One region of the Paenibacillus sp. NPDC057967 genome, then DNA from elsewhere that is predicted to be linked to it. Evidence: riboswitches for the same ligand, from Rfam matches in the RefSeq annotation. Region 1 holds a riboswitch; the other holds the start of a gene.
What was found. Region 1 has a riboswitch for thiamine pyrophosphate ahead of ACFVSO_RS14235 (ABC transporter substrate-binding protein). Riboswitches for the same ligand answer to the same signal wherever they lie in the genome.
Positions count from the first base shown of each region.

Region 1 (6,251 bases):
AGCAGACGAGCATAACCAGCAGCGCCTTGGGCAGCAGGCCATAGCCGAACAGCATCGTCATAATCGGGCCCAAGATGACAATCGGCACGTTCTGGGACAGGATCAGCAGAGGATAAATGCCCCGGCGCACCCCCGGCAGCAGATGCAGCAAAGCGGCGAGCACGAAGCCCGCCGCCGTTCCCCCTGCGAATCCGATGGCTGTAAGGCCAAGCGTCGCGCCTGTATGCTCCATCAGCCTTGGCCAGACGTTGCTTGAGAACGCCGCTTTGACCACTTCAACCGGAGACGGAATCATCCAGTCCTTTACAAGTGCAAAGGAAACCGCTGCCTGCCAGCAGGCAACTAAAATCCCCAGCACAAGCGCCGGCGGCCATACGCGCGACCACAGATTCCGTTTATTGTCCATCTGGATATTTCTCCAGCAAGCGGCCCATGGAGGCGCCGTTCTCCGGATTATAATAAATCTTCACTTGGGAAATGACCGACGGGCAACCCATCTCAGCCATGGCCTCGCTCATGCGCTGCACGATAGCCAGCAGATTGCTCAGCTCGCCCTCCATCGTCGTCTCCAATGGAGCGACGCGATAAGGTACGCCCGATTCTTTTATAATATCGATTGCCCGGTCTACATAAGGAAGCACGCTGGCTCCTCCAGGTGTTGTCGGCAAGATTTGAATGCTTACGAGTGCGTTAGCCATATGATCCCTCTTTCCTTTCGTCATCAACTATTTCGCTTTAGCGAGTGATCTACTTCAAACTGTATCCTTCACTTAGCTTTCTTTCAATACCGCTTACTCTGGCAAAAATTCGTTCGTGAACGCCTTCTCCGCTTCCAACTCCGACTCCAGCAATCCGCGCTCGAACATCCAGTCGGCATAGTTTTTCCATACGCTCAGCTTCTGCTCGCCCCAGCGCGGTGCATCATCCTGATAGCGCGGGCTCAGCCACTTCTGGCTGGCTCTGACCAGATCTGGATTAAGGTCCGGCTCCGCCTTGATCAGAATTTCCGCTGCGTCCTCCGGATTGTCGATCGTATATTGGTAACCTGCTGCTGCTCCGGCCGTGAACGCCTTGACCAGCTCCGGCTGCTTCGATACCAGCTCTTCGCTCGTCACCAATACCGGCGTATAGTAGTCCAGCTTGTCACTATAATCGGTCAAATACACCATATTGATCTCTTCGCCGCGCAGCTCTGATTCTACGCCAGTCCAAGCATAGTAGATCCACGCAAAATCGATGTCGCGTTTGACAGCCGTGAAGAAGTCGCTGTCGCCAATGCTCATGATGTCGACTTTGCCGACATCCGCGCCTTCCTCGCGCATGATGGAGTCAATCACCGCTTCCTCCACAGGTGCGCCCCAGCCGCCGTAGCGCTTGCCTTCGAACTTCTTCGGCGAGTCGATGCCCTTCTCCTTCGGCGATGCAAAGCCCGACGTGTTATGCTGAATAACCGCCGCGACGGACACAAGCGGCACGCCCGCAATGCGGGCCATCGTGACGGACTCCTGATAGCTCACACCGAATTGCACGTTGCCGGAAGCGACCATTTTGTCCGCGCCGTCCTGGCCTGGCTGAATAATCTCGACATCGAGGCCCTGCTCCTTGAAGAAACCTTTATCCCTGGCAACGTACAGGCCTGTATGATTCGTATTCGGCGACCAGTCCAGCACGACCTGCACCTTCTGCAGCTGCTTGTCTCCTTCGCTTCCGCCTTCATCGGCATTTTTGTTCTTCGTTCCCCCATTGCCGCCCCCGCATGCGGCAAGCGCCACCGTCATCGCGAGGATCGCGAGCGCAAGGCTCCAACGTTTCTTTTTGCTGCTGTACATGATGTTTCCCCTCTCCTCTTGCTCTCTTTTTGCCCATTGACGTTCGGCCTTGTCCGGTCCCTGCTCCTGCGTGTGAATAAAAGAAAGACGCCTCCCGGAATCGGAAGACGTCGTGTTGTCGGCTAATTTCTTCACTTCCCCCGCAAACCCCTCCGCTACAAAACCACAAGGTATGATAGCGAATGTCTTGCAAAAGAAGCATAGCTTCTATTCCTACGCCGGCATTATCCGGATCAGGTATATGGGTCGGAATGCGATCATTCCCTCTCAGCCGGCTAATCCAGCTCCCCAGAGCGTATTCGGTTACGTCAATTACGTATCCATTATAGCAAACTCCGATCAGAATGCCAGACTTTTTTTCCCTTATGTGCCCTGCGACCCGCCAAGCGCCGCTCCACGGTACTTCTTACGGATTCCTACCATCAGCAAAGCGAGCGGCAGCGCAATCTGGAAGAATGGCGCAATCTTCAGCGTGATGTCCAGTCCGATCCAGATATGATAGGTGTTGTTCGGCTCCAGGAAAGAAGCGGCATAAATCAGGGCGCCAATCGGGAATACAAGCGTACGGTAAGACCACCCCGTCGCCTCACTCGCCATCAGAATGGAGGCAATATATAGGGTTGCAATTTTCACGAATAGTCCAATGAACAACAGGAGCGTCACCACGACATCGAGCCGTTCCAGGAAATTAGCGAGCCTGACAAGCTGCAACACATGCAGCAGCGGCAGCGCGGTCAGCTCCGCCAGCTCCGGACCGAGCACACACAGAATGAGGGCATTCATGAATACCAGAAAGATCGAGACGCCGATCTGGGACCAGTAGGTCACCTTGCTGATCGATTTCTTCTCGCTTACATGGCCGAACAGCACCAGGAAGACGACCATCTGGGCAAAGGGAAACGACAGCAGATTCGGAAAAGCCGCTTTTAGAATGGGCATCGGCCCGTTCTCCATAATCGGCAACAACTGGTTCACCTTGACCAGTCCACTGAAGAAAACAAGCAAGATGACAAGGAAATAGCTGAACAGGACAACTGGAAACAGCAGTTGGATGATGCGGACCAGCACTTCGACTCCTTTGCTTGCCGTATAAGCCGCCACCGCCAATATGAGCAGCATAACGATCCATTTGGGCGTAAAGTTGAGCAGCGCCATCGTCGTCAGCTCGCCTACGTCGCGGACATTCCGCATCGATTCGTAGGAGAGCCAGATCGCATGGACAATTGCAATGAAGCCGCCAATATAGCGACCAAAATGATATTTGTACAAATCTCCGAGTCCGGCGTTCGGAGCGCGTTTATGAATACGAAGATAGATAACGGTCAGCAGCAGCCCCGCGAAGGCTGCAACCAGCATAGCGATCCAGGCATCCTGCTTCGCCGTGATGCCCAATTCGAAGAGCGGCGTACTGCCGATCAGAAATACGATAATGAGAATCGCCAGCTGGTATTTGCCGAACTGTTGCTGTTGCTGCTGCATAACGAATCTTCCCCTCCTTCGCAATCAAGACATATGTCGCGGATTATGCCCCCGGCTTCTTCTGCGCTTCCTTGAAGCTTTTGCCGCTCATGCCTGTAGAGCTCAGCTTCATGTTCACGTTCAGTTCAACCTCCATTCGCGGAAATTCTTCCTTCCAGCGGCTCTCCAAGGGTTTCCAAGCTTTAGGATGCTGCTTATAAATCTGTGTACCGAAGCCGAGCACATCTACCTTGTGCTTGCGAACCGCTTCCCAGCCATTCATTACAATCGCAGCGATTCGCTCCTCGACAAGCCGCTCGACCTCCCACACTTCCACCGGCTTCATCAAGTCGCCGCCACAATCGTATTCCAGCAGCGTGCCTTGCGCCGCAATATCTATCTTCATGACCCATTTGTCGCCCCGCTGCAGCGGCTTAAATTTGGTAGAGGAGTGGAGGATTCTCGCTGAAGAGCCCTCCCTGCCCTTGCCCCCGACAGAGCAGGCGAACGAAACCGTTGTCTTGTCTACATGGTTGGTCAGCCACATGACGCCTTTGCTTTGTTCGTCGTTAATCCACCCTACAAGCTTGTCCCCGTAGACAAGGCCAAGCTCGCTGAGCCGCACCTTAGATGGCGTCGATGTCTGGCTCAGCGTATCAACCCTGTCCGTGCTCTCTCCGGAGCCAGCCAGCGCAAGACCCGGTATGCTTGTCGCTTTGGTATGCCCGAGCAAGTCCATGAGCACGTGATGGATCGTCATTTGCCTGTAGGACGAGCTGTTTATCTCTTCATTGACAATCATCCGCTGAATGGCCGCTCCCGGAATTTGCTCCAGCGGAATAAGCTGCTCCAGCATCAGCCTGGCCGTGCTTTTGGAGAGAAACACATCCACCGTCTCCCGGGAGTCGTGATTGCGCAGATAAGCCTCCAGAAGCGGTCCGATTCCTTTTCTCGCCGCTTCCTGACCGATAATCACAATCTGATTATGCGAGAAATACAGCCGCCTGGACGACTCCTGGCTCGCCTTGCTAATTGCAATGCGGAAGTTGTCTCCTGTCGAAGAAAACACATTCACCGTTGCCGTCCGCCCGCCGCCTGCCTGGCCAGAGATGGCCTTGGGGATAACAACCTGGTTGGTCAGCACCCACTTCCCGTTCTCCCAGTCCACTCCCGTGGCGGATATGATGGCAATATCGTTCAGCTCGACTCTATTCCAGCAGCCCGTCTGGAGCAGAAGCAGCGAGCCTAACAGCAGAATCCGAATTGCTTTCATCCGTCTGCCTCCCGTCAAGGTTTTCCTTCAATGGCGCTGGGCGGGAGGCCTTCTCCCGCTTTTCTGCCGCCTCGGATTGCGCAGCTTCATATCAAGCGGCCTCAGTACGATGGACCACCATGGCACACGGACGAATACGTCCCGCCACAAGCCGCTGTTCTTGGCTCCCGGAGCAATCGGCGACATGTAGGGAACACCGAAAGAACGCAGCGACACCAGATGGACCAGCACGAACAACACTGAAATAAAGATGCCGAAGAAGCCGAGCATGCCCGCCATAATCATAATGCCGAAGCGGATAATGCGGGAGGTTGCCGCCATATTGTTCTCCGGCATCACGAAGTTGGAGATCGCGGTGAACGATACCACGATGACCATGCCCGCAGAGACGATTCCCGCCTGCACCGCCGACTGTCCCAGCACGAGCGCTCCGACGATCGAGATCGCGGGGCCGATCGCGCGGGGCATGCGAAGCCCCGCCTCCCTCAGCACCTCGAAAGTCATTTCCATAATCAGCGCTTCGACAAGTCCAGGGAACGGCACCCCCTCCCGCTGCGCAGCGAGGCTGATCAGCAGTGTCGTCGGCAGCATCTCCTGATGAAAGGTTGTAACCGCGATATACAGGGCAGGCAGCAGCATGGACATGACATAGGCCGCATAGCGGATCATGCGCACGAATGAAGCGATGTCGAACCGCTGGTAGTAGTCTTCTGGAGACTGAAAGAAGCTGAAGAACGTGGTCGGAGCAACCAGTGCAATAGGGGTCCCATCGACGAGAACGGCCACTCTTCCCTCCAGCAGCCCTGCCGCAACGGAATCCGGCCGCTCTGAATTCAGCAGCGTCGGGAACATCGTGAAGGTCTCGTCCTGAATGTACTCTTCGATATAGCCGCTCTCCAGAATGCCGTCAAGATCAATTGCGGCAAGCCTCCGGTACACTTCCTTCACAATGCCTTGATCCGCAACCCCATGAAGATACAGTACAGCTACGTTGGAATGCGTCTGCGTGCCGATCTTATGCGTCTGCACATGGAGATCCGGCGAGCGGATAATCCGTCTGATCAAGCTAATATTTGTACCCAATTCCTCCACGAACCCGCGCTGCGGCCCCCGGATGACCGTCTGCGTCTGCGGGATGCCGATCGCCCTCTCTTTGGCACCGCCCACCGCAGCCATCAGCGCAACCGTGCTTCCATCTATGAAGATCAAGCACCAGCCCTCCGTCAATTGCTGGAGTCCTTCCTCCAGCGCTACGGCTTCCTTCACGCCGCCTATCGACACAACGCTTGTGCGCAGCGCCTCAACCAGACGGTCGCTTTTTCTCTCCATATGAGGCGGAAGCTTCATCGACATCAAAGGAGCTAGGAGGCTGTCGTTAATCACATCCGTGTCAACGAGGCCTTCGATATACAGCATCCCCAGCTCCCGTTCCGGGGCGGCATCGCTGCGGAACAAGCGGACGACGAGATCGCTGCTGCCGCCGAACCGGGCATTCACGGCTTGAACGTTGGCCCGCAGCGAAGGACTAAGCGGCGTCAAAGCCGTTTTTTTCGTTTGTGTCATGTCGCACCCTCTGTTTCCAAGTTGCCTCTATTTTGGCTCGATTCCCCTTGGAATATGTATGTAACCAACTCTGGCGCGGGCTAATACAATGTACTGACGAAAAAGCAAGAACAGAGAGGGAAAGGTTG
Region 1 is NZ_JBHVQB010000005.1:141,435-147,685, reverse strand. Features, by position in the region: gene ACFVSO_RS14245 (ABC transporter permease) at 1-406, opposite strand, end outside; gene ACFVSO_RS14240 (thiamine-binding protein) at 396-698, opposite strand; gene ACFVSO_RS14235 (ABC transporter substrate-binding protein) at 792-1,829, opposite strand; TPP riboswitch at 2,023-2,130, opposite strand; gene ACFVSO_RS14230 (GerAB/ArcD/ProY family transporter) at 2,193-3,308, opposite strand; gene ACFVSO_RS14225 (Ger(x)C family spore germination protein) at 3,352-4,560, opposite strand; gene ACFVSO_RS14220 (spore germination protein) at 4,588-6,123, opposite strand.

Region 2 (6,251 bases), on a different contig from region 1:
CAACAAAACGATATATTGGCGTTTTCTGTCGAAAAATTAGGATAAAATGGTTGAAAAATTGCGCATTTTCACGTAAATTAACATTAAAAGCGGTTTACTCCGATAAATATTGTATTGACGACATAAAGGGGAAGGACCGAGAAAATGCGTTTGCTACCGATTTCGCAATGTGCGCCTGGGATGAAACTGGCCAAGAAGATTTTTTCCGAAGACGGTATCGTCCTTCTTAGCAATCATATGGAGTTAACGACACGTCTTATTGCCCGGCTCGAGCAATGTGGCGTTCAATATGTATACATTGAAGATCCAAGGACAGCAGATGTTATGGTGGCGCCTATTATTAGCGAGGATACGTTCCGGATGGCCATTAAGGAAATCCGCACGAATTTCCGCGAGATGATGGATCGTCCCAAACGCCGGAAAGGCGTAACTTATCCCTACATCGCCCAGCCGTTCAAGAACTTGATGAATTCCATTATGGACGATTTGTCCAATCATAAAGACGCCATGATCATGTTGATGAATATGGGGACAGTGGACCACTATTTGTTCCAGCATTCGCTGAATGTATGCGTCTATACAACGCTGCTTGGCCTGTCGAACGGGTATTCACGGGACGAAGTAATGACGCTCGGCATGGGAGCGTTGCTCCATGATATCGGCAAGACTCAAATTTCGACGAATGTGCTCACAAAGCCGGGTACCCTCAGCGGAGATGAGTTCGAGATGATGAAGCGGCACGCGCAGCTCGGCTATGAGCTGCTTAAGGATGAACCGAATCTTCCGCTGCTGGTTGCGCACTGCGCATTCCAGCATCATGAACGGCTTGATGGAAGCGGGTATCCGAGAGGCATCAAGGGCAATGAAATTCATGATTATGCGAAGTGGATCGGCCTTGTCGACTCCTATGACGCGATGACGACCAATCGAGTCTACCGTGCGCCGATGCTCCCTCACGACGCGATGGAGAGGCTGTATGCCGGCACAGGAACGCTGTACGAGCAGCGAATGCTTCAGCTGTTCCGCGATAAGGTAGCGATCTATCCCATTGGGATTTCCGTTAAGCTGCATACGGGCGAGAGAGGCGTAGTGGTGGACTTGAACAATAGCTATCCGCACCGGCCGATCGTTCGCATCTTGTATAATGAAGGCGGCGAGGAGCTGAAGATCCCTTACGAGGTGGATCTCTCGAAACAGCTGACCGTTATGATAACCGGTGTGAATGATGAGGATCAGACCGTGCCGCTTGTATCCGGCATTTGACACATTTGGATAGGACTTGGAAGGGGCCGCGAGGCTCCTTTTTCTTTATCACAATGAGTTATAAGTTTTCGGAGGGAATTGGAGATATAAATTCGATTTGAAAGGCTTCGGGCATAGGTATTCTTATTTGCTTCCTTTACCGTCTGACATTACAATGGTAGAGATGCGTTATTACGAGATTAAGAAGTCAGGTGTTGAACAAGATGAACATGCTACATACAGAAAACGACCAATACCGAGGCCCTGCTGTCCGTCAGCTTGCCCCGTTAACCCCCAAGAACGATCCGTGGGACCCGATCCGCTCTCTCCATCAGTACGGAAGCCATCGGCTGACCAGCGTGGAGATGACCGTTACGAATCTGTGCAATATGAGATGCGAGCACTGCGCTGTGGGCGATACGCTTGTTATGGCGGAGCCGGATAAAATCCCGATTCAAGATATGATTCGTCGGCTGGAGGAAGTGGAGCATCTGGAGACGATCAGTATTACAGGCGGCGAGCCGACATTCTTGAACCGCACTGTGCAAGACTATATGGTTCCGCTCTTGAAATACGCCAGGAGCCGAGGCGTTCGCTCTCAAATCAACTCCAATGTGACACTGCCGTACAGCCGTTATGAGCAGCTTGCTCCCTATCTCGACGTGATGCACATCTCGTTCAATTACACGAATGCGGATGACTTCCATCAGATCGGCTTCGCCAAGGCGGGACATAGCGTGTCGCGCGATGCAGCAGCAAAGCTATATGACAGAATGATTGACAATGCGCGTCGATTGAGCGAAGCAGGCGTTCTTGTATCAGCCGAATCGATGATCAATTACCGCACGCATGACAAAATAGATCAAATTCATCAATTGATCGTGGAGATGGGCTGTCAGCGTCATGAAGTCCATCCGATGTATCCCAGCTCCTTCGCCAAGGATCTGCCCGTCATCACGAGAGAGCAGATGCGCCGTTCGATTGAGCGTCTTCTCGAAAACCGGGACCCCAATGTGTGGATGCTGTTCGGGACGCTGCCCTTCTATCATTGCAGCGACGATAAGGGAGAGCGTGAGCTGCTGACCCGTCTGGCTAATGAGCCGAACGTAACGGTTCGCAACGATCCTGACGGGCGCAACCGTCTGAACGTCAATTTGTTCACCGGTGATGTCTTCGTAACTGATTTCTCTGACGTGCCTTCCTTCGGCAATATTGCCGATTCAAGACTTGACGATTTGTTCGGCAGATGGCTGCAGCATCCGCTGGCACAAGGGGTTAATTGCCATTGTCCGGCTGCATCATGCTGCGGACCCAATCTGCTTGTCAAAGATATGTATTACAAGGATGTTAATTTTCACATGAGAAGTGCCATACTTGAATAGAACTTAAAGAAAGGAGGCATACGGTATGTCCATTCGATCGATAGTACTGATTGCGGTTGGTCTGTTCCTGATCTATTTGATGTTTACCGTAGGGGCTCCGTTCCTGCTGGCGCTCGTCGTGGCGATCTTCCTTGAGCCGTTGAACGGATTCTTCATGAAGCGGCTAAAAGTGAACCGGCTTGTCGCAGCTATTATATCCTGCACGTTGTTCACGGTCATCTTGATCGGACTCATCGTCCTGCTAGGTATCAAGATTATTGCAGAGCTGATCGCTTTCCTTGAGAAAGTGCCGCATTACTTCGAGAATGCGAATGAATTTGTTGACCAGCTTCTGGTCGATGCAAGAGGCTTGTATCAGAACCTGCCTCCGGATGCGGTAGCTACACTGGAGAATTACTTGCTGAAGCTGACGGACACCATTACATCTATGGTTGGCAAGCTGTCGACAACGGTTGTTGCGTTTGCGTCCACGCTTCCTGGCATGTTTATTTTCTTCATCGTCTTTTTCGTGGCGGTCTACATGTTCAGCTTCAGCCTGAATACATTGAAGGCATCGGTGCTGTCGATCTTCGACGAGTCTTCACGTTCGCAAGTAGATCAGGTGCTGAACAATCTGAGAAAATCGATCTTCGGTTTTCTTCGCTCGCAAATTATTTTGAGCGGCTTGACGTACATCATCTCACTTGCAGGACTGCTGATCCTGGATATTAAATATCCGATGGCGATCGCGCTGCTTATCATTGTCGTCGATATTTTGCCAATCTTGGGAACGGGCTCCGTCCTTGTTCCATGGGCATCGTATCTCATTTTGACGGGCGATCTGTACACAGGTATCGGTCTAATCGTGCTGTTCCTGTTCATTACCGTGTTCCGCCGCATTATTGAGCCCAAAATATTGGGCGATTCCATCGGAATCGGGGCTTTGTCTGCGTTGATTAGCCTGTATGTCGGCTTCAAGCTAGTGGGTGTAATCGGCGTCTTCATCGGTCCTTTGGTCGTCATTATCTATATGGCGGCAAGGCAGGCTGGCCTGTTCCAGCAAAAAATCAAACTGTAACCAAAGGTTGACACCCGTTGTCATTCAGCGTTATAGTCTAACAAGGAAATCCACTAGGGGCGCCGTAAGGCTGAGATAAAGCATTTGCTTTGGTCCCTTTGAACCTGATCTGGGTCATGCCAGCGTAGGAAAGTGGGACAATCGGCAATGCTTACTTCTGCCGAATTTAACGCGAGCAGTATCATGTATGGATAAGCCTTGAACTGCGCTTCACGCCTTTATCGGCTGAGCCAGTGATCATTCATAGGCCGTGTCCGCTGCAGCGTCCACTAACTTTCTTATATGTCTGCGTATGCCTCCAGGTGGAATTCCATTATTCCATTTAGGAGGTTTTTTGTTATGTTGACTACACCACTGCCGGGAAGCCGGAAAGTCTATGTGCAAGGTTCCAATCCGACGATTCATGTGCCGATGCGGGAGATTGCGCTGACGCCAAGCCAAGGGCGGAATGGAGATGAACTGCCGAACGAGCCTGTCCGCGTCTATGATGCAAGCGGCCCTTATACCGATACTTCTTACGAGGCGGATGTGCGGGCAGGCTTGCCGAAGCTGCGCGAGTCATGGATTACGGGGCGCCTGGATGTTGAGCGTTACGATGGACGGGAAGTCCGGCCTGAGGATAACGGGTTTGCGTCGGAGGAGAGGGTACGCGAGAAGGGGGCGGAGCTGTTCCCGAATTTGTCACACCGGCCTCTGCGAGCCAAAGAAGGACGCAACGTTACGCAGCTGCATTATGCTCGTCAGGGAATCATAACGCCGGAAATGGAATACATCGCGATCCGGGAGGGAATGTCCCCGGCTTTCGTCAGAGATGAGGTAGCGGCAGGCCGCGCCATCATTCCGGCCAATATCAATCATCCGGAGAGCGAGCCGATGATTATCGGCAGAGGCTTCCATGTCAAGATTAACGCGAATATCGGCAATTCCGCTGTCGCCTCCTCGATTGAGGAAGAAGTAGAGAAGATGACCTGGGCAACCCGCTGGGGCGCCGATACCATCATGGATCTGTCCACCGGCAAAAACATACATACAACGAGAGAATGGATCGTCCGCAACTCTCCTGTACCGGTCGGAACGGTGCCGATCTATCAGGCTCTGGAGAAAGTAAACGGCAATGCGGAGGAGCTTAGCTGGGAAGTATTCCGCGATACGCTGATTGAGCAGGCGGAGCAAGGCGTGGACTACTTTACGATTCATGCGGGCGTGCTGCTGCGTTATATCCCGCTGACAGCGAAGCGGGTAACCGGCATTGTATCGCGCGGCGGCTCGATTATGGCCGCTTGGTGCCTGGCGCATCACAAGGAAAACTTCCTGTACACGCACTTCGAGGAAATTTGCCAGATCATGAAGCAATACGATGTGTCCTTCTCTCTGGGCGACGGTCTGCGTCCCGGCTCAATTGCGGATGCCAACGATGAGGCGCAATTCGCAGAGCTGGATACGCTTGGTGAGCTGACGAAGATCGCTTGGAAGCATGATGTGCAGGTCATGATTGAGGGCCCTGGCCATGTGCCGATGCATCTCATCAAGGAGAATATGACCAGGCAGCTTGAGGTTTGCGACGAAGCGCCTTTCTATACGCTAGGCCCGCTGACGACGGATATCGCTCCTGGCTATGACCACATCACATCCGCCATCGGCGCGGCAATGATTGGTTGGTTCGGAACCGCGATGCTCTGTTATGTCACGCCGAAGGAGCATTTGGGACTGCCGAACAAGGAGGATGTCAAGGAAGGGGTTATCACGTACAAAATCGCGGCGCATGCGGCTGATCTGGCCAAAGGCCATCCGCGCGCGAAGCTGCGGGATGATGCCTTGTCCAAAGCTCGCTTCGAATTCCGCTGGCGTGACCAGTTCCACCTGTCGCTCGATCCGGAGCGAGCAATGGCCTACCATGATGAGACGCTGCCAGCGGAAGCGGCCAAGTCGGCACACTTCTGCTCCATGTGCGGACCGAAGTTTTGCAGCATGCGCATTACGCAGGATATCCGAGAGTATGCCGCTCAGAACGGAATGGAGACGACCGAGGCGATTGAAGCCGGGATGAAGGAGAAGTCGGAGGCGTTCAAGGCGGCAGGAAGCTCGATTTATGCATAAGCAAGCCAATGAGATATGGGCGGACCGGTATGACAGGCAAATTCGGTTCGCTCCGATCGGCACGAAGGGCCAGGCGTGTCTGGCGAAGGCACAGGCGCTTGTCATAGGCTGCGGAGCGCTTGGCGCTTCGCTGGCCCAGCATCTGACCAGAGCTGGTGTCGGCAAGGTGCGAATCGCCGATCGCGACTATGTGGAGCCCAGCAATCTGCAACGGCAGGTGCTCTTCCATGAAGCGGATGCGCTGGCGGCGCTCCCCAAAGCGGTGGCTGCGGCGGAGAAGCTGCGTGCCATTAACGGAAGCATCGAGATCGAAGCGCTTGTGATGGATGTGAACAGCAGCAATATAGCGATCGCTATGGATGGTGTGGATATTGTGCTGGACGGTACGGACAACACTGCAACGAGGCTCCTGCTGAGTGATGCGTGTTATGCGCGCAACATTCCGTTCGTCTATGGAGGCATAGCTGGAGCTG
Region 2 is NZ_JBHVQB010000006.1:26,770-33,020, forward strand. Features, by position in the region: gene ACFVSO_RS16400 (HD-GYP domain-containing protein) at 145-1,263, shown strand; gene yfkAB (radical SAM/CxCxxxxC motif protein YfkAB) at 1,467-2,624, shown strand; gene ytvI (sporulation integral membrane protein YtvI) at 2,650-3,681, shown strand; TPP riboswitch at 3,727-3,829, shown strand; gene thiC (phosphomethylpyrimidine synthase ThiC) at 4,021-5,778, shown strand; gene ACFVSO_RS16420 (ThiF family adenylyltransferase) at 5,771-6,251, shown strand, end outside.
Region 2: another riboswitch for thiamine pyrophosphate. It lies ahead of thiC (phosphomethylpyrimidine synthase ThiC); the one in region 1 lies ahead of ACFVSO_RS14235 (ABC transporter substrate-binding protein).